3 regions of the Rhizobium sp. PAMB 3174 genome follow, and region 2 is predicted to be linked to each of the others. Evidence: predicted binding sites of a transcription regulator. Region 2 holds the regulator's gene; each other region holds the start of a gene.
What was found. The regulator PhoB, encoded in region 2, activates phosphate uptake and scavenging genes when phosphate is short. The targets are predictions, from matches to a motif close to TGTCATNNANCTGTCAT.
Positions count from the first base shown of each region.

Region 1: ACU5AY_RS06730 (LTA synthase family protein) is a predicted target of PhoB. The motif match lies at 4,436-4,452, and genes of this name have one in related genera.
Region 3: ACU5AY_RS06755 (UDP-2,3-diacylglucosamine diphosphatase) is a predicted target of PhoB. The motif match lies at 5,198-5,214, and genes of this name have one in related genera.

Region 1 covers NZ_CM128608.1:1,423,180-1,431,197, forward strand. Annotated here, with positions in the region: gene ACU5AY_RS06715 (class II 3-deoxy-7-phosphoheptulonate synthase) at 4-1,377, shown strand; gene ACU5AY_RS06720 (GFA family protein) at 1,474-1,884, shown strand; gene ACU5AY_RS06725 (DUF1003 domain-containing protein) at 1,891-2,436, opposite strand; gene ACU5AY_RS06730 (LTA synthase family protein) at 2,472-4,400, opposite strand; gene ACU5AY_RS06735 (NAD+ synthase) at 4,611-6,290, shown strand; gene ACU5AY_RS06740 (GGDEF domain-containing protein) at 6,423-7,910, shown strand; gene ACU5AY_RS06745 (DUF2865 domain-containing protein) at 7,933-8,018, opposite strand, start outside.
Region 2 covers NZ_CM128608.1:3,025,150-3,033,167, reverse strand. Annotated here, with positions in the region: gene pstC (phosphate ABC transporter permease subunit PstC) at 1-174, shown strand, start outside; gene pstA (phosphate ABC transporter permease PstA) at 178-1,020, shown strand; gene pstB (phosphate ABC transporter ATP-binding protein PstB) at 1,017-1,820, shown strand; gene phoU (phosphate signaling complex protein PhoU) at 1,868-2,587, shown strand; gene phoB (phosphate regulon transcriptional regulator PhoB) at 2,614-3,297, shown strand; gene ACU5AY_RS14545 (GcrA family cell cycle regulator) at 3,444-3,977, opposite strand; gene ACU5AY_RS14540 (acetylornithine transaminase) at 4,379-5,578, shown strand; gene argF (ornithine carbamoyltransferase) at 5,608-6,525, shown strand; gene ACU5AY_RS14530 (Hsp33 family molecular chaperone) at 6,573-7,559, shown strand; gene ACU5AY_RS14525 (cupredoxin domain-containing protein) at 7,736-8,018, shown strand, end outside.
Region 3 covers NZ_CM128608.1:1,432,020-1,440,037, reverse strand. Annotated here, with positions in the region: gene ACU5AY_RS06775 (ABC-type transport auxiliary lipoprotein family protein) at 153-743, opposite strand; gene ACU5AY_RS06770 (MlaD family protein) at 782-2,149, opposite strand; gene ACU5AY_RS06765 (ABC transporter ATP-binding protein) at 2,179-2,979, opposite strand; gene ACU5AY_RS06760 (ABC transporter permease) at 2,990-4,141, opposite strand; gene ACU5AY_RS06755 (UDP-2,3-diacylglucosamine diphosphatase) at 4,333-5,139, opposite strand; gene ACU5AY_RS06750 (NADP-dependent malic enzyme) at 5,349-7,661, shown strand; gene ACU5AY_RS06745 (DUF2865 domain-containing protein) at 7,832-8,018, shown strand, end outside.

The DNA of each region.
Region 1 (8,018 bases), 1.6 Mb from region 2:
GACATGGCACAGACTTGGACACCCGACAGCTGGCGCAACAAGCCCATCCAGCAGGTGCCGGACTATCCGGATCAGGCGGTTCTCAAGGCGACCGAGGAGCGGCTCGCCACGTACCCGCCGCTGGTATTCGCAGGCGAGGCGCGTCGCCTGAAGTCCGCGCTCGCAAGCGTCGCCAATGGCGACAGCTTCCTGCTGCAGGGCGGCGATTGCGCCGAAAGCTTTGCCGAACACGGCGCCGACAACATCCGCGACTTTTTCCGCGCCTTCCTGCAGATGGCCGTCGTGCTGACCTTCGGCGCGCAGCTGCCGGTCGTCAAGGTCGGCCGCATTGCCGGCCAGTTCGCCAAGCCGCGCTCCTCGAACATCGAGAAGCAGGGTGACGTGGAACTGCCGAGCTACCGCGGCGACATCATCAACGGCATCGAGTTCACGCCGGAAGCCCGTATTCCGAGCCCGGAACGCCAGATCATGGCCTACCGTCAGTCGGCCGCGACGCTCAACCTGCTGCGCGCCTTCGCGATGGGCGGCTACGCCAATCTGGAAAACGTTCACCAGTGGATGCTCGGTTTCGTCAAGGACAGCCCGCAGGCGGAACGTTACCGCAAGCTCGCCGACCGCATTTCCGAGACCATGGAATTCATGCGGGCGATCGGCATCACGTCCGAGAACAACCATTCTCTGCGCGAGACGGATTTCTTCACCAGCCATGAGGCGCTGCTGCTCGGCTACGAACAGGCGCTGACCCGCGTCGATTCCACGTCTGGCGACTGGTACGCGACCTCCGGCCATATGATCTGGATCGGCGACCGTACCCGTCAGCCCGACCATGCGCATGTCGAGTTCTGCCGCGGCATCAAGAACCCGATCGGCCTGAAGTGCGGCCCGTCGATGACCGCCGACGGACTGATCGAGCTGATCGACATCCTGAACCCGGCCAACGAGGCCGGCCGCCTGACGCTGATCTGCCGCTTCGGCCACGACAAGGTTGCCGACAATCTGCCGCGCCTGATCCGTGCCGTCGAAAAGGAAGGCCGCAAGGTCGTCTGGTCCTGCGATCCGATGCACGGCAACACGATCACGCTCAACGGCTACAAGACCCGTCCGTTCGAACGCGTCCTGTCGGAAGTCGAAAGCTTCTTCCAGATCCATCGTTCGGAAGGCACCCATCCGGGCGGCGTCCATTTCGAAATGACCGGCAAGAACGTGACGGAATGCACCGGCGGGGCGCGCGCGCTGACCGGCGACGATCTTGCCGACCGTTACCACACGCATTGCGACCCGCGTCTCAACGCCGACCAGGCTCTCGAGCTCGCCTTCCTTCTCGCCGAGCGCATGAAGGAAGCCCATGACGAGAAGCGCATGGTCGTCAACGGCTGATCAGCGGCGCTGATCGATCGTTTCAGTCGATTGAACTTGCATTCGAAGGGCCGGCAGCGATGCTGGCCCTTCATCATTTGCGGGGAGACTACGGCAATGTCGACAGACTTTCAGATCCATTCGGGCGGATGCCTTTGCGGCGCGGTGCGGTTTCGCGCGCACGGCGAACTCAGCAAGGTCGTCGCCTGCCACTGCAGCCAGTGCCGCCGTCAGTCGGGCCACTTCTGGGCATCGATCAATGTGTCTGACGAGGAACTGGAGATTGATGGCGCGGATGGCGTGACGTGGTATTCGGCGACACCCGGTATTCTCCGCGGCTTCTGCCGGGTGTGCGGCTCGTTCCTGTTCTGGAAAAGGGAAGGTCGGGATTACACGTCGGTCGGCGCCGGCGTATTCGACTTGCCGACGACGCTTGTTCTGACGCGGCACATCTATTGCGCCGACAAGGGCGACTATTACGAGATCAAGGACGGCCTGCCGCAGTTTCCCGGCTCGAGCGCCGGGTGATATTCCTTACTGCAAGGTCGCGTCGTCAGATCGTCGGTCGAGCGCCTGGGTGAGGCGGGCGACGTCCTCGCGCAGCCTTGCGATCTCGCCGAGCACCTGCATGTCGATCTTCTGGTGCAGGGCGAGCACTTCCAGCTCGGCCTTCAGGTTGACCTCGTAGTCCTTTGCGGCCTCGAAACGGTCGCGGGCCGCCTGCCGGTTCTGCGACATCATGATGATCGGCGCCTGGAGGGCCGCCAGCATGGAGAGCACCAGATTGAGGAAGACGAAGGGATAGGGGTCGAAGACGTCACGGGTGAGCAGGATGGTGTTGGCGATGACCCAGAAGGCCATGAAGACGCCGAAGCTGATGATGAAGCTCCAGGAGCCGCCGAAGGTGGCAATGTTGTCGGCAAGCCGCTCGCCGAAGGTCTTGTCGGCGTCGAACGCTTCGTTCGTGTCGGTCGAAAGCGTGCGACGCTCGCTGATGTGCTTGAGCACCCGTCGTTCGGTTTCGCCGAGTTGCTCATGCGATTTGCCGAACAGTTTCTGGGCAAGGTCGATCGGTTTCATGGTGTCAACCGTCTATGGCCGATGGGCGCGGTGGATCAGGTGCCGATATCTATAGCACCGCCCCTTTCGGGGAAGAACCGCTTCAAACCGTATTCCTTGCCAAACATTATGTCATGCTGGAGGAAGCGGTAATCGCGGATCAACGGCGCCACGCCCTTCTTCTGCTGCCAGCCGGAGACATCCTTGCCGGAGGCCTGTTCCAGCATGTAGCGGTCGAGGATGTCGTAGTGCTTGGACACGTCGCCAAGGAAGCCGGTGTAGTAGGGATGTTCCATGCCGGCGAGCTTGAGGATGCGATAGGGCAGCAGTGCGGGGCTGATCGTGCCGATGTCCTTGACCGGCCCGGTCTTGCTCGACCAGATCAGCAGCGGCGTTTCGTGCTCCCGTTTCATCTGGTCGGCGGGGGCGCGGCGCAGGGCTGTCTGCTGCTCCATGTAGCCACCGCTGACATAGGCGGTTCCGAGCGGCGGCAGATGGTCGCCGAAGAGGACGATGATCGTCTCGCGATCGCGCGTCTTTGCCCATTCGGTCAGACGCTTGAGGCTGTCGTCCGCTTCCTTGACTCCCTGGGCATAGGTGGCGATGCGCTCGCGGTCGTCTTCCGGAATGTTGCCATCGACGGAGATCGTGTTGACCTTGTAGCGGTGCGGCTCATACGGGCCATGGCCCTGCAGGGTGACGGCGAAGAAGAAGAAGGGTTCTTCGACCTCGTCGGCTTCGCGCATGATTTCCTTCATCAGCGACTCGTCGGAGGCGAAGATCCCGCGCTTTTCCATCGGCGGCATCTTGTCCTCGGACATGAACTCGTCGAAGCCGAAGTCCTTGTAGACGTTCGAGCGGTTCCAGAACCATTCCTGGAAGGGATGGATGGCGCGCGTTGTGTAGCCTTCGCTCTTGAAGAAGGTCGCGAGCGAGGGCAGGGGGCGGCGGACATATTGCTGGTAGGGAATGCTGCCCCACGGCAGGAAGGCATTGGAGAAGCCGGTCAGCGCCTCGAACTCGATGTTCGGCGTCATGCCGCCGAATTCCGGCGAGAAGACGTGTCCTCCCTGGATCGAACGGATGAAGGGCATCGGATCGGGCGAGAGCTTCACATTCGGGAGCCGGGTCGGATCCCAGAAGGATTCACTCATCAGCACGATGACGTCAGGCTTCTGACGGTAGTTGGCCGGCACGGCGAGGCCCACAGGCTCCTTCTGGATCGCACCGATCGCATCCGGGCCGTAGCCGGCGGGCGCGGCGACGTGGGCCATCGGCACGTTGAAGAGGAAGGCGAGGATGAAACCGTTGTGCTTGTAGTTCTCCTTCTGGTCCCACATCATCGGCACGGCCTGCAGGCGGTCGCGCAGCCAGAAGAACTTCGAGTAGTCCATCATGTGGGCAAAGCCCGCGATCAGCGGCAGGGCGACGGCAAGCCGCAGGATGCGCTGGCGAGCCGAAAGCCGCGGAAAGGTGCGCCAGGCGAAAATCCAGGAGCCGATGACCGCTGCGGCAACGACGATCGTGCCCACGGCAAGCAGGATTGCGGTGAGCGGCCGGTCGCTGACGAGTGCAGGCATCAGTTCCATGATCTGCCGGCCGAACAGCATGTCGGACGGGTAGAAGGGATCGGACAGATAGAGCTGCTTCTGCGAGTTGACGACCGCCATGCCGACCAGCAGAGGCGCGAAGATCAGGATAGCCTTGTGCTCGCGGCCGAGCAGCGCGTCACCGGCCAGATAGGCAAGAAAGACGACGCCAACGGTGGTCCAGGACGGCTGGGCGAAGGTTGCGAAATAGGAGAGTGCTTCCGGCAGCGATCCGCGCGAGATCCATTCGACGACGAAGACCGTCAGGAAAGACAGGAACAGTGTCGCGAGCAGGGCCGATGCAAAAACAGTTGCCTGATGACCGCGGCGGGTAGCGGTGCCGCCTGCGTCAAGATAAGCATTCTGGGCAGGCGCACCGGATATGAAATAGGCCAAGGAAATCTCCAGATTTCACAAAAGTTTCATGCAAGCGTCATACGACTGTCACGATACTTACAGAAGGGCGCCTGAACCGAGCATGAATGAAATATTTCGTGCGTGGCAATTCTGTTGCGCTGCCGCTCGGACAGCAGGCAAAACCGGCAAATGCGAAGCGCCCGGTGATCTCGCGTTGCAGGCCGGCGCAAGTCGCGCTAAACGTCGCTCATGACGACAGAAACGCCCGATCCAAAGCTCATTCGAATTGCGATTGCGCAAGGCAATCCCACGCTTGGCGACATTGCCGGCAACCTGCAAAAAGCCCGTGCCGCCCGTGCCGACGCGGCGGCGCAGGGCGCGGACCTTCTGCTGTTGACGGAGCTTTTCATCTCCGGCTATCCGCCCGAGGATCTGGTGCTGAAGCCGGCGTTCCTGAAGGTCTGCCTGAAGGCGGTTGAGGAGCTGGCGGCCGACACGGCCGATGGCGGTCCGGGCGTCGTCATCGGCTTCCCGCGCCAAGGTGAAAAGGGCCGGCACAATTCGGTAGCCCTTCTTGACGGTGGCAGGATCGTTGCCGTGCGCGACAAGATCGACCTGCCGAACTACGGCGAGTTCGACGAGAAGCGCGTCTTCACCGAAGGCAGCATCACCGGGCCCTACAATTTCCGGGGCGTGCGCATCGGCATTCCGATCTGCGAGGAAATCTGGAACGATGCGGGCGTCTGCGAAACGCTGGCCGAGGCTGGCGCCGACATTCTGCTCGTGCCCAACGGCTCGCCCTATTACCGCGAGAAGCTGGACGTCCGCCACCAGGTGGCGCTGCGTCAGGTGATCGAAAGCGGCTTGCCGCTTGTCTACGCGAACCAGGTTGGCGGCCAGGACGAGCTCGTATTCGACGGCGCTTCCTTCGCCTTCAACGCCGACAACACGCTCGCCTTCCAGATGAGCCAGTTCGAGGAAACGCTCGCCGTCACCACCTGGCGACTTGGCGAGGACGGCTGGCGCTGCGATGGCGGGCCGATGTCCAAGATACCGGAGCCGGAGGAGGCGGATTACCGTGCCTGTATGCTGGGTTTCCGCGACTACGTGAACAAGAACGGTTTCCGCAACGTCGTCCTCGGCCTGTCCGGCGGCATCGATTCGGCTATCTGTGCGGCAATCGCCGTCGATGCGCTCGGCGAAGAGCGGGTGCGCTGCGTGATGATGCCATATCGATACACCTCGCAGGACTCGCTGAAAGACGCGGCTGCCTGCGCGCTGGCGCTCGGCTGCCGCTATGATACGGTGCCGATCGAGGAGCCGGTGACAGGTTTCACCTCCGCGCTCTCCGAACTCTTCGAGGACACAGAAGCCGGAATCACCGAGGAGAACCTGCAGAGTCGCACGCGCGGCACGATCCTGATGGCGATCTCCAACAAGTTCGGCTCGATGGTCGTGACGACCGGCAACAAGTCGGAAATGTCGGTCGGCTACTGCACGCTCTACGGCGACATGAACGGCGGGTTCAATCCGATCAAGGACCTCTACAAGATGCAGGTCTATGCGCTGTCGCGCTGGCGCAACGCGCACGTGCCGCCGGGTGCCCTCGGACCGTCCGGCGAGGTCATTCCGCAGAACATCATCGACAAGGCGCCGTCCGCCGAGCTTCGGCCGGACCAGACGGACCAGGACTCGTTGCCGCCTTATCCGGTGCTCGACGACATTCTCGAATGCCTCGTCGAGGGCGAGATGTCGGTCGAGGATATCGTCGCGCGTGGCCATGATGCGGCGACCGTGCATCGGGTCGAGCATCTGCTCTACATTGCCGAATACAAGCGCCGGCAGTCCGCCCCTGGTGTCAAGATCACCAAGAAGAACTTCGGCCGCGACCGCCGCTATCCGATCACCAACCGGTTCCGCGACCGCTGATTTCGTGGTGCTTTTAGCGTTTGTTTACTCTGCAGTTTAAGCGTTCGTTGCTGCTTGCATGCTAACGTTTGGTCCACAATCAGGTGGTTGGGCATGATGTTCCCTCCGCCGGACGTGGCCTAGGGGGCAAGTATGCAGTATCGAAGTGCCAGCGTGATGGGCAGCCGGATGGTGCCGGTCATCTATCTCGCCTGTGCCGTCATCGCGGGTGTCTTTGCGGCTGCGGGCTTCATGGTCCTCGATTATTCGGTCAAGCAGGCGGAGGTCTTCGCGATCGCCAGCGAGCGCAAGCTGGTGCAGCAGGAATTCCAGCATCAGATCGATCAGGTCGCCAAGCTGCAGGCCGAACTCTCCTATTCCGACCGGACCGTCGACTATTTGCGCGCGCCCAACAGCGCTGACCTTCTTGCCGCCGATCCTACCGTTCGTTCGATATGGAGTGATCTCGGCTTTGCCTGGGTCGTCTTCACCTCCGCCGGTAACACGCCGCTGCTGGCCATCAAGGACGGCAAGCGCGTGGAAGACAGCAGCGCCGGCGACCTGATGTTCTGGATCGACGATCTGATCTTCGAAGCGAAGCAGAAGTTTCGCGCTGCCCTGAAGGATGATGGCGGCCGTCTGTCGATCACACGCTCGGCGCCGAATCCGGATTCGCTCGAGCTTCCGATGCCCGACATCTATGCGTCAGACATGCGGATGCTTTTCGGTGAGATGAGCATCGTGGTCGTCCAGGGCGTCGTGCCGCGCAGCCCGGACGGCGTCTTGCCATTCAACGGGCCGAGGCTCCTGATCACCGTGAAGCCGATTTCCAAGGCGATGCTTGCCGGGATGGACGCGCGCCTGCATATCCGCAACCTGCATGTGGTCAGCGAAGCGGGCAAGGATCCGGCCGATGCGTCGACGCCTGTCGGCAACGGCTTTACGGATGGGCCTTATCTCGTCGCCTGGACGCCGAACACGCCAGACGCCTATATCTGGTCGAAGGCCGGCCCCAAGGTGGTCGTCGCCGTCCTGATCGCGCTTCTGGTTCTCGGCTATATCGCCGTGCGTTTCGGTTCGGTGGTGCACGCCTTGCAGCGCAGCGAGGCGAGAAACAGCTTTCTCGCCAATCATGACGCGCTGACCGGTCTTGCCAACCGGGCAGGCTTCGATGCGGTGCTTGGCAAGGCGGCGGACGAACGGCGGCCGTTCTCCCTGATCGCCATGGACCTTGACCTCTTCAAGGCGGTAAACGACCGCTACGGACATACCGCCGGAGATGCGGTGCTGAAGGACATTGCCAACAGACTGCGCGACCGTATCGGCAAGCAGGGACTTGTCGGGCGTCTGGGCGGTGACGAGTTCATGGCGTTCCTCGATGGCGTTATCGACCGCGACGAGGTCATGGCGATCGCCACCGGCCTCGTGCGCGACGCGCAGGTTCCGGTGCTCCATGACGGCGTGATCCTTCAGGTGGGCGGCAGTGCCGGGGCGGCGATCTTCCCCAAGCAGGCGCAGTCCGTGCGCGAGCTCGTGCTGCTGGCCGACGAGGCGCTCTATGCCGCCAAGGACGCCGGACGCAACTGCGCCGTCATGTCGGGCGAGCATCCGGTGGCGGGTATCGTCAAGCAGTTCGCCTGAAAAGCCACGCCTGTCTTTCCGCTCAGTTTTCCTGATTTTCCGGCGCTTCAGTCATGTCGTCGCCGACGATGAAGGACGGGCCGACCTGACGGATATTCCGCTTTTCCG
Region 2 (8,018 bases):
GCACCGGGCACGACCATTTCGGCGACGATCGCCAACGAATTCACCGAAGCGGATGGCGAAATGTACACGTCCTCGCTGATCGCTCTCGGCCTTATCCTCTTCATCATTACCTTCATCATCCTTGCCATCGCGCGCTACATGCTGATGCGCATCGAGAGCAAGAAGGGAGCCTGACCGATGTCCTCGATCTATCCCCGTCGCAAGATCAAGAATACCGTGATGATGACGCTCTGCGTCGTCGCCGCCGGCATCGGCATCATCTGGCTTGCGCTCATTCTCGGCGCGCTGGTCTACAAGGGCGCCGCCGGTCTGAACCTGCAGGTCTTCACCGAAATGACTCCGCCTCCGGGTGAGGAGGGCGGTCTTCTGAACGCCATCGTCGGCAGCCTGATCGTGACCATCATCGCGATGTTCGTCGGCACGCCGATCGGCATCCTGGCCGGCACCTACATGGCCGAGTACGGCCGCTTCAGCAAGCTGACCATGGTCGTGCGCTTCATCAACGACATCCTGCTGTCGGCACCGTCCATTGTCGTCGGCCTGTTCATCTACGAGATCGTGGTGCGCCCGATGGGCCACTTCTCGGCGCTGGCCGGATCCTTCGCGCTCGCCGTGCTGGTCATCCCGGTGGTGCTGCGCACGACGGAGGACATGCTGAGCCTCGTGCCGAACGCGCTGCGTGAAGCCGGCACGGCGATCGGCGCACCGCGCTGGATCGTCATCCGCTCGGTCGCCTACCGCGCCGCCTCGTCGGGCATCGTCACGGGCATCCTGCTCGCCGTCGCCCGCATCTCCGGCGAAACGGCGCCGCTTCTATTTACCGCGCTCAACAACCAGTTCTGGAGTTCCAACCTCAATGCTCCGATGGCGAGCCTGCCGGTGACGATCTTCCAGTTTGCCCTCAGCCCCTATGAAGAATGGCAGCAATTGGCCTGGACCGGCGCATTGATCATAACCATGACCGTCTTGGGTTTGAGCGTAATTTCCCGTAGCCTGACCGGACGCAGAGAGGACAGATGAGCCAGATGCTTTCCCTAGACAAAGTCGCCCCACAGAAGGCCGCCGAAAAGACGAAGATCGAGATCAAGAATCTCAACTTCTACTATGGCAACAGCAAGGCCCTGAAGGACATCAGCCTGTCTCTGCCGGAGCGCAGCGTCACGGCCTTCATCGGTCCGTCGGGCTGTGGCAAGTCGACCCTGCTGCGTGTCCTGAACCGGATCTACGAGCTTTATCCGAAGCAGCGCGCCGAGGGCGAGGTGCTGATCGACGGCGAGAACATTCTCGACAAGTCGAAGGACCTGAACCTGCTGCGCACCAAGGTCGGCATGGTGTTCCAGAAGCCGACCCCGTTCCCGATGTCGATCTACGAGAACATCTCCTTCGGCATCCGCCTGTACGAGAATCTCAATAAGAGCGAGATGGACGAACGGGTGGAAGCTGCCCTGACCCGCGCCGCCCTGTGGAACGAGGTGAAGGACAAGCTGCATGCCAGCGGCCTCAGCCTGTCCGGCGGCCAGCAGCAGCGCCTCTGCATCGCCCGCACCGTTGCCGTCAAGCCGGAGATCATCCTGCTCGACGAACCGGCCTCCGCTCTCGACCCGCTCTCGACCGCCAAGATCGAGGAACTGATCGACGAGCTGCGCGCCGACTACACCATCGTCATCGTCACGCACAACATGCAGCAGGCTGCCCGCGTTTCGCGCCAGACCGCCTTCATGTATCTCGGCGAGCTGGTTGAATTCGACGAGACCGCGAAGATCTTCACGTCTCCGAAGGAAAGCCGCACGCAGGACTACGTCACCGGTCGCTTCGGCTGAGCCGCAGCCGCGCTGAAGCCTGCCTCAAGATATCAGGGAACACCAAAATGCCCTCGACACAACAGCATCTCATGTCGGCCTACGACGATGAATTGAAGTTCCTGCAGCGCCGGATCTCCGAAATGGGTGGTCTCGCCGAGCAGATGGTCAGCGAATCCGTGCAGGCGCTGGTCACCGGCGACCTGGCGCTTGCCCAGAAGCTGATCTCCGACGACGTCGTCCTCGACGTTGGCGAGCGCGAAATCGGCGACGCCGCCGTCGTCACCATCGCCCGTCGTCAGCCGGTTGCGGCAGACCTGCGCGAAATCATGGGTTCGATCCGCATCGCGGCCGACCTCGAACGCGTCGGCGACCTGGCCAAGAACATCGGCAAGCGCGTCATCGCCGTGCAGGGCACGGGTGTGCCGCGCAAGCTCGCCCGGGGCCTCGAGCATCTGTCCGAGCTTGCCTCGGTGCAGCTCAAGGAAGTGCTTGACGTCTATACCAGCCGCTCGGCGGAGAAGGCCAAGTCGATCCGCGACCGCGACGAGGAGATCGATGCCATCCACACCTCGCTGTTTCGCGAACTCTTGACCTACATGATGGAAGATCCGCGCAACATCACCACCTGCACGCATCTTCTCTTCTGCGCCAAGAACATCGAGCGCATTGGCGATCACGCGACGAACATCGCCGAAACGATCTACTACATGACGACCGGCAGCCAGCCGGAAGGCGAGCGTCCGAAGGACGACAACACGTCCACCATGGGCGTGACGTCCGAGTGACGGCTCGATAAGTTGGAGAACCGTGAATGGTCCCGAAAATAGCGGTTGTTGAAGACGAGGAAGCTCTGAGCGAGCTTCTTCGCTACAATCTGGAATCCGAGGGCTACGAGGTCGAGGCGATCATGCGCGGCGACGAGGCGGAAATCCGCCTCAAGGAGCGCGTGCCCGACCTTCTGCTTCTCGACTGGATGCTGCCGGGCGTTCCCGGCATCGAGCTTTGCCGTCGCCTGCGCATGCGCCCGGAAACGGAGCGCCTGCCGATCATCATGCTGACGGCACGTGGCGAGGAGAGCGAGCGGGTTCGCGGCCTTTCGACCGGCGCCGACGACTATGTCGTCAAGCCGTTCTCGATGCCTGAACTGATGGCTCGCGTCCGCGCAATGCTGCGGCGCGCGCATCCGGAAGTTCTCTCCGCCGTCCTTCGCTGCGGCGACATCGAGCTCGACCGCGAGACGCATCGCGTCCACCGCAAGAGTCGTGAGGTCCGCCTCGGCCCGACCGAGTTCCGGCTTCTGGAGTTCCTGATGGCCTCTCCGGGCCGCGTGTTTTCGCGCTCGCAGCTGCTGGATGGGGTCTGGGGCCATGACATTTATGTCGACGAGCGTACGGTCGACGTGCACGTCGGACGTCTGCGCAAGGCGCTGAACTTCTCCAACATGCAGGACGTCATCCGCACCGTTCGCGGCGCCGGCTACTCGATGGAAGTCTGAGCTTCGGCCAGTCCGTACCTCGGAGTTTTTGAGAACCCCGCCCATTGTCGGCGGGGTTTTTCATTTGGCCTAAAGTGCGGATACGGAAACGAAAAACGGGCCCCGAAGGCCCGTTCATCATGGTCAGTCGATTGACGCTGCAGCTATCAGTTCGCGGCCGCCGCGCGACGACGGTCGCTGCTGGTCGGCTGATAGGCGAGGCGGGCGTGATAGTTGCAGTAGGGCGACGTGTCCGGGGACTCGCAGCCGCAGAAGTGGAAGTCGTCCTGCAGCGGATCGCCGACCGGCCACTTGCAGGTGCGCTCGGTCAGTTCGGTCAGGGCCAGGCGGCGGGAGATCGGCACGACGACGTTCGACGCAGGAACGTATCGGAGTTCCTGGATCGCGTTGATCTCGACTTCTTCCTTCAGAGCCGTGGCGCCGGCCGTACGGGTGACGGAGCGGGTCGTGACGCGGGCCGCGTAGTTCGGAGCCTTCGGGGCGGTGACGGCTCTCTTGACCGTGCGCGCAGCCGAGGATGCGCCGCCGGACTTGGCGCGTCCGGGAAGATTGAGACGGTGAACCTTGCCGATGACGGCATTGCGGCTGACGCCACCGAGTTGTGCGGCGATCTGGCTGGCGCTCAGCCCATCCGCCCACAATTTCTTAAGCTTTTCAACGCGTTCGTCTGTCCAATTCATTGGGTCTTCTCCGCCTGCAGTCCAATGCATGGCAGAATCCTTCACCGTGTCCCGAATTCCTCCGGGACGGAGTACGCCTCTTGTACTGCCGGGTGACTTTTTTCCGCCAAGCGCAAATTCTTAATGCACGTTTAACCTAGTGCCAGCCTGACTCCGTGACAAGAGTCGCCGGAATCATCGTGATTCGATTTCGCAGTTTTCCCCAACTTGCTTCTTTTCACTTTTTTGCCTGGCGATGGATGCGAGGCCATCCTTCGAATTTGATGCGGCCGCCGCGATCGCCTGATTTTACAGGTGATTTGTTGACATCGGCGACCTATATGATGATAGTGCGGCAACCGCCCAAAAGGCGGTCTTTTTTATTTGTGCCCAGCCAACAAAGCCCAGGAAAGGTCAGCGCCATGGCTCAGAACGGTCCGCTCTACGATACCTATGCAAGAGCACCTCTGCGCTTCGAGCGAGGCGAGGGGATTTGGCTCGTCACCGAGGACGGCCAGCGCTACATCGACTTCGCCGCCGGCGTTGCCGTGAATTCGCTTGGCCATGCGCATCCGCATCTGGTCGAGGCGCTGACGACGCAGGCCGGCAAGGTCTGGCACCTGTCGAACGTCTACGAGAACCCCGGCCAGGAAAAGATGGCCGCGCGCCTCTCCGCTGCGACCTTTGCCGAAAAGGTGTTCTTCACCAATTCGGGCGCCGAAGCGCTGGAATGCGCCATCAAGACGGCCCGGCGCTACCAGTATGCCAACGGGCATCCGGACAAGTTCCACATCATCACCTTCGAGGGCGCGTTCCATGGCCGTACGCTCGGCACGATCGCGGCCGGCGGCAACGCGAAATATCTCGAAGGTTTTGGCCCGAAGGCGCCCGGCTTCGACCAGGTGCCGTTCGGTGACCTCGATGCCGTCAAGGCTGCGATCACGGACGCGACCGCGGCCATCCTCGTCGAGCCCGTGCAGGGCGAGGGCGGTGTCCGTCCGGCGTCCAAGGAATTCCTGCAGGCTTTGCGTGCTATTTGCGACGAGCACGACCTGCTGCTGATTTTCGACGAGGTGCAGACCGGCGTCGGCCGCACCGGCAAGCTCTTCGCCTATGAGTGGGCCGGCATCACGCCGGACATCATGGCGATCGCCAAGGGTATCGGCGGCGGCTTTCCGTTCGGCGCCTGCCTTGCGACGGCGGAAGCCGCTTCGGGCATGGTCGCTGGCACGCATGGCTCGACCTATGGCGGCAACCCGCTGGCCATGGCCGTCGGCAATGCCGTCCTGGACGTCATCCTCGCCGATGGCTTCCTGGAACATGTGCGCGACGTGGCACTCGTCTTCCGCCAGGGGCTCGCTTCCCTGAAGGATCGCTATCCCGATGTCATCGAGGATTTCCGCGGCGAAGGCCTGATGCTTGGCATCAAGGCAAAGATCCCGTCCGCGGAGCTGCTTGCCGCAATGCGCGAGCAGCATGTTCTCGGCGTGCTTGCGGGCGACAATGTCGTGCGCCTGCTGCCGCCGCTTATCGTCAGCGCGGAAGAAGCCCGCGAAGGACTGGCGCGCATCGAGCGTGCCGCCGAGGCGCTTCATTCCGCTCATATCAAGAAGTCCGCCTGAGGCGGCCAAGCGAATTCTGACAGGTTATCATGGCAGCTCCCAAGCATTTTCTCGATCTTTCCGCGGTCTCCTCGGAGGAACTCAGGGGTATTCTGAACGACGCACGCACGCGCAAGGTGGCGACGAAGGACGGAACGGCTGACAAGCCGCTTGCCGGCAAGATGCTGGCGATGATCTTCGAGAAGCCGTCCACCCGCACGCGCGTCTCCTTCGATGTCGGCATGCGCCAGCTCGGCGGCGAGACGCTCTTCCTGTCGGGAACCGAAATGCAGCTCGGCCGCGCCGAGACGATCGGCGACACGGCAAAGGTACTGTCGCGCTATGTCGACGCCATCATGATCCGCACCACCGACCACAAGCGCCTGCTCGAGCTTGCCGAGCATGCGACGGTGCCGGTGATCAACGGCCTGACGGACGACACGCATCCCTGCCAGATCATGGCCGACCTGCTCACCTTCGAGGAGCACAAGGGGCCGGTCGCCGGCAAGACCATCGCCTGGACCGGCGACGGCAACAACGTGCTGCATTCCTTCGTGGAAGGTGCTGCCCGCTTCGGCTACCGCATGAACATGGCCGTGCCGCTGGGCTCCGAACCGCACGACAAGTTCCTGAACTGGGCGCGCAACGAAGGCGCCGAAATCATGCTCTGCCACGACGCCGAGAAGGCCGTGTCGGGCGCCGACTGCGTCGTCACCGACACCTGGGTCTCGATGAACCAGGAGCACAAGGCACGCGGCCACAACATCTTCCAGCCCTTCCAGGTCAACAAGCAGCTGATGGGCCGGGCGAAGGACGATGCGTTGTTCATGCATTGCCTGCCGGCGCATCGTGGCGAGGAAGTGACCGACGACGTGATCGACGGACCGCAGTCTGTTGTCTTCGATGAGGCGGAAAACCGCCTGCATGCGCAGAAGTCCATTCTGGCCTGGTGCCTCGGGGCCATCTGATACGGCGCCGCCTCGTTTCGCGCGCCGAAACTTAAGGAGTATCCGCCATGGCGGAAGAAACCACCAAGCTCGGCGAATTCGGATTCGCCGGTGATGATCACGTTGTGCCTTTCCAGGTGGAAGGGCTCGACGTTCGTGGCCGCGCCGTCCAGCTCGGCCCGATGCTCGACGCCATTCTGGGCCGCCATGACTACCCCGTGCCGGTTGCCCGGCTTCTGGCGGAAGTCATCACGCTCACCGTGCTCATCGGCACGTCGCTGAAGTTTGAAGGCAAGTTCACCGTCCAGACGAAGAGCGACGGCCCGGTCGACCTGCTCGTCGCCGATTTTTCGACGCCCGACAGCATGCGCGCCTATGCCCGTTTCGACGAGGAGGCCCTTGAGCTTGCCATCAGCGAAGGCATGGCCGAACCCGAGCAGCTGCTCGGCACGGGCGTCCTCGCCTTCACCATCGACCAGGGGCGCTTCAGCCAGCCCTATCAGGGCATCGTCGCGCTCGACGGCGCATCGCTCGAGGAAATCGCCGGCACCTATTTCCGCCAGTCGGAACAGATCCCGACGCATATGCGGCTTGCCGCGGCCGAGCTCTACGATCGGGACGAGGACGGCAAGGCCCGGCATACCTGGCGGGCCGGTGGCCTCATCGTTCAGTTCCTGCCCGAAGCGCCGGAGCGCATGCGCCAGCCGGATCTTCCGGGTGGTGATGGCGACGACAATGCCTTGCCGATGTTCGAAGACGATGCCTGGATGGAGGCCCGCACGCTCGCCGAAACGATCGATGCGGACGAATTGACCGATCCGCAGGTCGGCTCGGAGCGGCTGCTGTTCCGGCTGTTCCACGAACGCGGCGTGCGGGTCTTCGAGCCCCAGCCGGTATTCGATCGCTGCTCCTGTTCGCGCGAGAAGATCGGTGGCGTGCTGAAGGGCTTCTCGGCAGAGGAGATCCTGGCGAGCGAGGAAGACGGCAAGATCGCGGTCACCTGCGAGTTTTGTTCGACGACTTATGTGTTCGACGCCAACGAGGTGATCGAATAAGGCCGGTCTGCTGCTGCTTCGGGGTTTCTTGGCCGAGAACGTCGGGCCGCGCGGGCGGGAGGTGCGCTGCCTGCGACATAATATTTCTTGATAAATGATCTCATGATATTAAGGCTGCAGCAAATCTGATGGCCCGGCAACCTGCCGACCATCGCCAACGATCCGGAGTTGACCCGATGAAGGAACGCATGACCATCGCCGTGGCCGCCATTGCCATTCTGGCCGGTACGGCCTTTAGCGCCGCGACAGCCGCTGACGTCAAGACCTACGAGATCACCTTGAGCAGCGAGAGCTTCAGCCCTCAGCAGATCAGCGCGAAGGCAGGCGAACCGTTCCGCATCAAGCTGCATAACAAGACGGAATTGCCGGTCGAGCTGGAGTCGGGGGCGCTCGGCTTTGAAAAGATCGTCGAAAGCGGCCATGACATCGTGGTGAACGTGCGGGCGCAGGAGCCTGGCA
Region 3 (8,018 bases), 1.6 Mb from region 2:
GTTGTCGTTGTCGAATGGGTACATCCTATCAATGGCCGGCAGCGCATTCGGTTCCGAAACGCGTGCGAAACACGGCAAAACATGCGCAGCGAACCGGCCAGGCCGATGCTACCCGCAGATCGTGACAGGGGAGAGACCGACGGAAAGGCCGGTCAGATGACGCCGAGCGACCAGCTGACGATCTGGTTGGCGATGTCGGCGAAGGCGCGGTCGAGACCATCGACGAAAGCCGGCGGTTCGGAACCGGAAACCGGCGCCGTCGCGGTGAAGAGCTTCGTCGCCTTCACGCTGCCATTGCGGTCGTTGAGGATCTTCACCGAAATGGCGATATTGGCCTGCTTGACGCCGCCATAGGCCTGCACCTCGAAGGCGCGGATCTCGGTGACCACCTGCTCGTCGATCGCCAGCCCCTGCCCCGGCACGCCGACGCCGGCAAGCTTGCCGGTCGCCTCGAAGGCCTGCACGAGCTTGGCCTGCACCATGCGCGGCAGCGTGTCGCTCCATTGCGAGCCGGAGAGATACTGCACCTCCGACGGCGAGACGCGGACCATGATCTTCTCGCTGTTGATCGCCTTGATGGCGGACGGCACAGGCACGAGAATCTGCCGGCGCTGGGCGGAGCGATCGGTGGAAACGACGGGAGCGGCCAGATCGAACGTGTCGCTTGGCGGCGTCGTGGAACAGCCGCTCATCAGCACCGTTGCCAGCACCCCGGCAGCCAGTGCGGGCATTCCCTTGCGCATGATAGCCAACCTTGCCACTCCACTCATTAAGCCACTCCTCAGCGACGGGTACGCCCGTCATATTCCTTGACACCACCGCCGCCGAACAGGAGCCGCTGCGGATTGTCGTCAAGATTGTTGATCGTGTCCTCAAGGGACTTCACCGTGCGCCGCGCATCGTCCACCAGGCCCTCGACGTCACGCAGACCGCTGGACGAGAACTTGTTGAGATTGGCGGCGATCGGCCCGACCTGCGCATTCAGGTTGTCGGCCAGCGTCTTGATCGACTTCAGCGTCTCGCTCGCCTGGGCGAACATGCCCTGCGAGTCGTCCGAACTGACCATGCCGTCGACCTTAGCGAGAATGCCATCCACGCGGTTGGAGGCCGCATTCAGCTTCTTCGCCATTTCAGTGACGTTCTGGATCGTGTCGTCGATATCCTGCTGGTGCTTGTCGACCGTGTCGCCGACATTCTTGAACGAGGCGATCGCCACGCGCGCATCGGCGGCGGCGGCGGCGATGTTGTCGACGGCCATGCCGAGCTTCGCCGGGTCGATCTTGACGATCAGCTTGTCGGCATTGTCGAGCAAGTTGGCCGCCTTGTCGCCGGCCTTGCTGATCGATTCCGCCGTGGTCTTGAAGCTCTGGACGGTGGATTTCAGCTCGCCGGAGGAATCGGCCACGTCCTTGCTGACCTTTTCGGCATTGGCGAGAATGTTGTTGATCCGCTCGGCGTCCACCGCCTTGACCAGCTTCTCGATCGCATCGAGCGTCGAATCCAACCGGCCGGAAAGCCCGGTGACGCTGTCGGAGAGCGCCGAGACGCTCTTCAGGAACTTGTCGATGCCGTCGGCATTGCGGGCGAGCGCATCGGAAAACGTCTTGGCGTTGTTGACCGTCTGCGTCAGCGGCGCGCGCGCATCGCTGATGAAGCCCTGCAACTGGCCGATCGCATCGTCGGCGCGATCGAGGATCTTGTCGGCGGTCGCCAGCAGGTTGGTCACCGACGACTGGTCGGCGACGATGACCGCGCGCTTGCCGGTCCGCATCGCCTCCTGCAGGATGTTATCGTTCGACTTGTCGCCGCCCGAAAGCTCGATATAGGCAGCGCCCGTCAGACCCTGGATTTCCAGGACCGCCTTGGTGCTGGAATAGACCGGCGCATCGGCGCGCACTTCCGTGTAGGCGACGGTGAAGCGCGGGTCGCTGTCGATCCTGAGGTCGCGCACGGAGCCGATGGCAATCCCGTTGAAGCGCACCGGCGATCCGACGCTCAGCCCGTTGGCGGATCCGGGAATGCGCACGAGCAGCTCCACGGTCGGCCCCTTGCCGCCGAAGCCGGACATCCAGTAGACGAAGCCGAACGCCGCCGCGATGATGAGCAGCGTGAATATGCCGACGATGGTGTAGTTGGCTTTCGTTTCCATTCAGTCCTTCCACTGTACCGACATGGCGCTCATGTCCGGCCGACGATCGAGCGGGCCCGCTTGCCGCGGAAATAGGATTGCACCCAGTCGTCCTCGAACGAGAGCATGTCTTCCAATGTTCCCTCGACCAATACCCGCTTCTGTCCAAGCACCGCAATACGGTCGCAGACGGAAAACAGGCTATCGAGGTCGTGTGTTACCATATAAACGGTCAAACCCAGCGTATCGCGCAGCCGGGCGATGAGTTCGTCGAATTCCGCAGCGCCGATCGGGTCGAGACCGGAGGTCGGCTCGTCGAGAAAGACGAGGTCCGGATCGAGCGCCAGGGCCCGCGCCAGCGCCGCGCGCTTGATCATGCCGCCCGACAGTTCCGAAGGATACTTGTCGGCGGCGTCCGGCGCGAGGCCCACCATCTGGATCTTCAGATAGGCGAGTTCGTCCATCAGCTCCTTCGGCAGATCCAGATATTCGCGCATCGGCACCTGGATGTTTTCCTTCACCGTCAGCGACGAAAACAGGGCGCCATGCTGGAAAAGGACGCCGAGGCGCATGTCGAGCTGGAAGTGCTCCTTCTCGTTCAGCTCGTCGTAGTTCTTGCCGAGAATGCTGATCGTTCCAGACTGGCGCGGCAGGAGACGCAGCACCGTGCGCATCAGCACCGACTTGCCGGTACCCGAGCCGCCGACGAAACCGAGGATCTCGCCGCGATAGACATCGAGGTTCAGGTTGTCGAGCACCAGCTTTTCGCCGAATCCGACGGTCAGGTCGCGCACGGAAAGAATGACCTCCCGCTCGCCCTCGCCCGCCTTATCTCGTGTGGTCTGATCCATGCCCGCGCCCTCAGAAATCGATGGCTGCGTAGAACATGGCAAAAAGCCCGTCCACGAGAATGACGACGAAGATGGATTTGACCACGGAAGCGGTCACATGCTGGCCGAGCGATTCCGCGCTGCCGCCGACCTTCATGCCCTCGAGTGCGGCGACCACACCGACGATCAGCGCCATGAACGGTGCCTTCACCATGCCGGAAATGATCGTCGAATAGTCGATGGCGTCGCGCAGGCGCGTCAGGAACACCTCGAAGGTGATGCCGGAATAGACCCAGGCGATGATCGCCGCCCCCCCGAGCGCCGCGAAATTGGCGACGATGGTCAGCAGCGGCAGGGCGATGGTCAGCGCCACCAGCCGCGGAAAGATCAGCACGCCGACCGGATTGAGCCCGATGACCTTCAGCGCGTCGATCTCCTCGCGCATCTTCATCGAGCCGATTTCCGCGGTGATGGCGCTGCCCGAGCGGCCGGCGATCATGATCGCGGTCAACAGTACGCCGATTTCGCGCAGCTGCAGGATGCCGACCAGATCGACCACGAAGACCTCGGCGCCGAAATAGCGCAGCTGGAAAGCGCCCTGCTGGGCGATGATCGCACCGATCAGGAACGACATCAGCAGGATGATCGGAATGGCCCGAACGCCCATGCGGTCGACCTGGTTGGCAATCGCCGCCGGCGAAACGCCACTGCCGCGCCCGAGCTTCATCTGCGCCCCGCGTACGGCGGAGCCGAGAATGTACATCGACGCTTCGAAGTCGTTCCAGAAGGCGATGGTCAACCGGCCGACGGGCGCAAAGATGCGCTCGGCAAGCGCCATCTGCCGCGGCGCCACCTTTCCGTCCGAAACCTTCTCGGGGATCGCGTCAAGCAGTTCCTTCAGGCCGGCGCGTTCCCCCGTCAGACTGACGCGCGCACCGGATTCGCGCGCCTTCATCTCGATCCGGCGGATAAGCCATGCTCCGGCCGTATCGATGCTGCCGAGGCCGGCGACATCGATCTCCAGAGCCTCGGGAAGCCCCTTGGCGGCAAGTTCGCGCAACGGGTCGATGACCGGGGTGATCGTCGTATTGCGCCAGTCACCAGTCAGCACGAGCCGACTGGTGCCCGACGCCCCGGGCGTCTCGAATTCGAAGGCTGCAGGAGTACTCGTTTCGGCTGACAATATGCGCCAATCTTCATTGAATTACTGAGTCTTGCCTATTTACCCTCCGGCAGGCCCAGTGTCACGGCTGCCGGTCGAGACAGTCCCCCATGTCGCGGGAATTTAACGCTCGCATTGCAAACGTGCCACTGTGGTTGCCACCGACAGGACAGGGCCCGGGCCCCTCCTGCAGCGGAAGTCTGCCTCCGGCCTCAGGCCGCCTTGTCGGAACGCAGCTTCAGCGGCGGAGCAAGCTGGATCGGCGAAGGTTCTTCGGCGGTCACCTGTTGCCAGGTGATCAGCTCAAAGGTGCCGTCGGCATGCTCGGCAACGGCCGTGCAGCTTTCCACCCAGTCACCGGTATTGATGTAGCGGATGCCATCCAGGTCTTCCATGACCGCGTGGTGGATGTGGCCGCAGATGACGCCGTCAACATTGTGGCGGCGGGCCTCATCGACGACGCACTTCTGGAACTCGCCGATGAAGTTGACGGCGTGCTTGACCTGCAGCTTGGCCCAGGCCGAAAACGACCAGTAAGGCAGGCCGATGCGGCGGCGGACGGCGGCGATCACGATGTTGAGCCGGATGGCCGCGTCATAGGCCCAGTCGCCGAGATAGGCGAGAAGGCGGATGTTGCGGACGACGACGTCGAATTCGTCACCGTGCAGGATCAGGTATTTGCGGCCATCGGCGGCCTCGTGGATGGCGCGTTCCATGACCTCGATACCGCCGAAATGCATGCCGGGGAAATCGCGCAGGAATTCGTCGTGATTGCCGGGGATGTAGATGATGCGCGTGCCCTTGCGCGCCTTGCGCAACAGCTTCTGGACCACGTCGTTGCAGTTCTGCGGCCAGAACCAGCTGCGCTTCAGCCGCCAACCGTCGACGATGTCGCCGACCAGCACGATCGTCTCGGCCTCGTGATAGCGCAGGAAATCGAGGAGGTAGTCCGCCTTGGCAGCCTTCGAGCCGAGGTGCACGTCCGAAATGAAAAGGGTCCTGAAACGTCTGGTTTCCATCTTGTCATCCACCGTTCGACTGGTTCACTCCAATTATGACTGTCAAAAACAGAGTCTTGTTTCAGGAAGATGACAACGGCCCCGGCAGGCGTCATGCAGACCGAAAATGCGCGCAATATTGCCGCTGGGACGATATTTTGGATACCGCCGGTTGACGGTTTGATGTAACAGCCATCGGCAAAGCGCCACAAAAGACGGAGAAGCATGGGATGAACGCTCCAGAAAAGCCGAACAACACCACTGGCCCGCGCAGCGGCGATCTGGACGAACAGGCCCTCTTCTATCACCGCTATCCTTCGCCCGGGAAACTCGAGATCCAGGCGACCAAGCCGCTCGGCAACCAGCGCGACCTGGCGCTCGCCTATTCACCCGGCGTCGCCGCACCCTGCCTTGCCATCCGCGACAATCCGGAGATGGCTGCCGACTACACCTCGCGCGCCAACCTCGTCGGCGTGATTTCCAACGGCACCGCCGTCCTTGGCCTCGGCAATATCGGCCCACTGGCCTCCAAGCCGGTCATGGAAGGCAAGGCCGTGCTTTTCAAGAAATTCGCCGACATCGATGTCTTCGACATCGAAGTGGATGAACCGACCGTCGACGGCATGGTGAGCACGATTTCCGCACTCGAACCGACATTCGGCGGCATCAACCTTGAAGACATCAAGGCGCCCGAATGCTTCGAGGTCGAGCAGCAGCTGCGCCAACGCATGAACATTCCGGTGTTCCACGACGACCAGCACGGCACCGCGATCATCGTCGCCGCGGCAGTGCTGAACGGTCTTGAACTTGCCGGCAAGGAAATCGACAAGGTCAAGATCGTCGCATCCGGCGCGGGTGCGGCGGCGCTCGCCTGCCTCAACCTGCTCGTCAGCCTCGGCGCCAAGCGCGAGAACATCTGGGTCCACGACATCGAGGGGCTGGTCTACGAAGGCCGCGAGGTCCTGATGGACCGCTGGAAGTCGATCTATGCGCAGAAGAGCGACAAGCGCGTGCTGGCCGATTCCATTGCCGACGCCGATGTCTTCCTCGGTCTGTCCGCCGCGGGCGTCCTGAATCCCGAACTCCTGGCCCAGATGGCCGAAAAGCCGCTGATCATGGCGCTCGCCAATCCGACGCCGGAAATCATGCCGGACCTCGCCCGCGAGGCGCGTCCCGACGCGATGATCTGCACCGGGCGATCGGACTTCCCGAACCAGGTCAACAACGTCCTCTGTTTCCCTTACATCTTCCGTGGTGCGCTCGATTGCGGCGCAACGACCATCAACGAAGAGATGAAGCTCGCCGCCGTGCGGGCGATCGCGGCGCTTGCCCGCGAGGAAGTGTCCGACGTGGCGGCTCGCGCCTATTCCGGCGAGACACCGGTCTTCGGCCCGACATACCTCATCCCGTCGCCCTTCGACCCGCGGCTGATCCTGCGCATCGCGCCGGCTGTCGCGAAGGCGGCCGAAGAAAGCGGCGTCGCGAGCCGGCCCATCACCGATTTCGACGCCTATCTCGACCAGTTGAACCGTTTCGTGTTCCGCTCCGGCTTCCTGATGAAGCCGATCTTCGCGGCCGCCAAGAGCGCCGAACGCAAGCGTGTGATCTTCTCCGAAGGCGAAGACGAGCGCGTACTGCGCGCCGCCCAGATCCTGCTCGAGGAAGGCATTGCCCGGCCGATCCTGATCGGTCGTCCGCAGATCCTCGAAATGCGCCTGAAGCGCTACGGCCTGAAGATCAGGCCCCATACCGATTTCGACGTGGTCAACCCGGAAGACGATCCGCGCTTCCGCGAATATGTCGACGATTATTTCGCGCTGGTCGGCCGACGCGGCGTCACCCCGGAAGCCGCCCGCACGATCGTGCGTACCAACCCGACGGTCATCGGTGCGCTAGCGGTCAAGCGCGGCGAAGCCGATGCGCAGATCTGCGGTCTCGAAGGCCGCTACGACCGGCATCTGCGCGATATCCGCCAGATCATCGGCAAGAAGGAAGGCGTGCTCGACTTCTCCGGCCTCAGCCTGCTGATCTCGCAGCGCGGCGCCACCTTCTTCACCGACACCTACGTCACCTACAATCCGTCGGCCGAAGAGATCGCGGAAATGACCATCATGGCCGCCCAGGAAATCCGCCGCTTCGGCATTACGCCGAAGGCCGCCCTTGTCTCGCATTCCAACTTCGGCTCGCGCGATTCGGAAAGTTCGGCGAAGATGCGCCGCGCCCTGGCGCTGGTGGAGGAAAAGGCGCCGGACCTGGAAGTCGACGGCGAAATGCATGGCGATTCTGCCATTTCCGAAGCATTGCGCAAGCGCGTCATGCCGCAAAGCCGGTTGACCGGAGAGGCCAATCTCCTCGTGTTCCCGAACCTCGACGCCGCCAACATCACGCTCGGCGTGGTCAAGACAATGATGGACGGCCTGCATGTCGGCCCCATCCTGCTCGGCGCCGCCCTGCCCGTGCACATCCTGTCGCCTTCGGTGACGTCGCGCGGCGTCGTCAACATGGCGGCCCTCTCCGTCGTCGAGGCATCGCAGCCGATCTGAGGGCACCCATGACACTGCTGCGGGCAAGCTGTCCCGTTTTGGTCAGCTTGCCGCAACGCACGCCTGTATTATGATGGCCAGCAAAGATCAGGTCCGCCTCTGCTTGCGGCGGGCGCATGGGATGGGCTGCGTGAGATAGGCGCCCGCCTGAAAAACCGGAGGCCTCCGACGTGGCAGCCAACCAGTTCGGCCTGATGATCCTGTCAATCTGCCTGGCTTTGCCGACGGCGGATCGGGCGCTGGCGCAGTCGGACGAGGTTTGCACGACGCTGTATCAGCAGTTGACCTCCGGCACCGAAGTCATCGGCACCACTATCCAGACCCGAGCCCTTCGCCGCGCCTTGCTGGACAAGGACC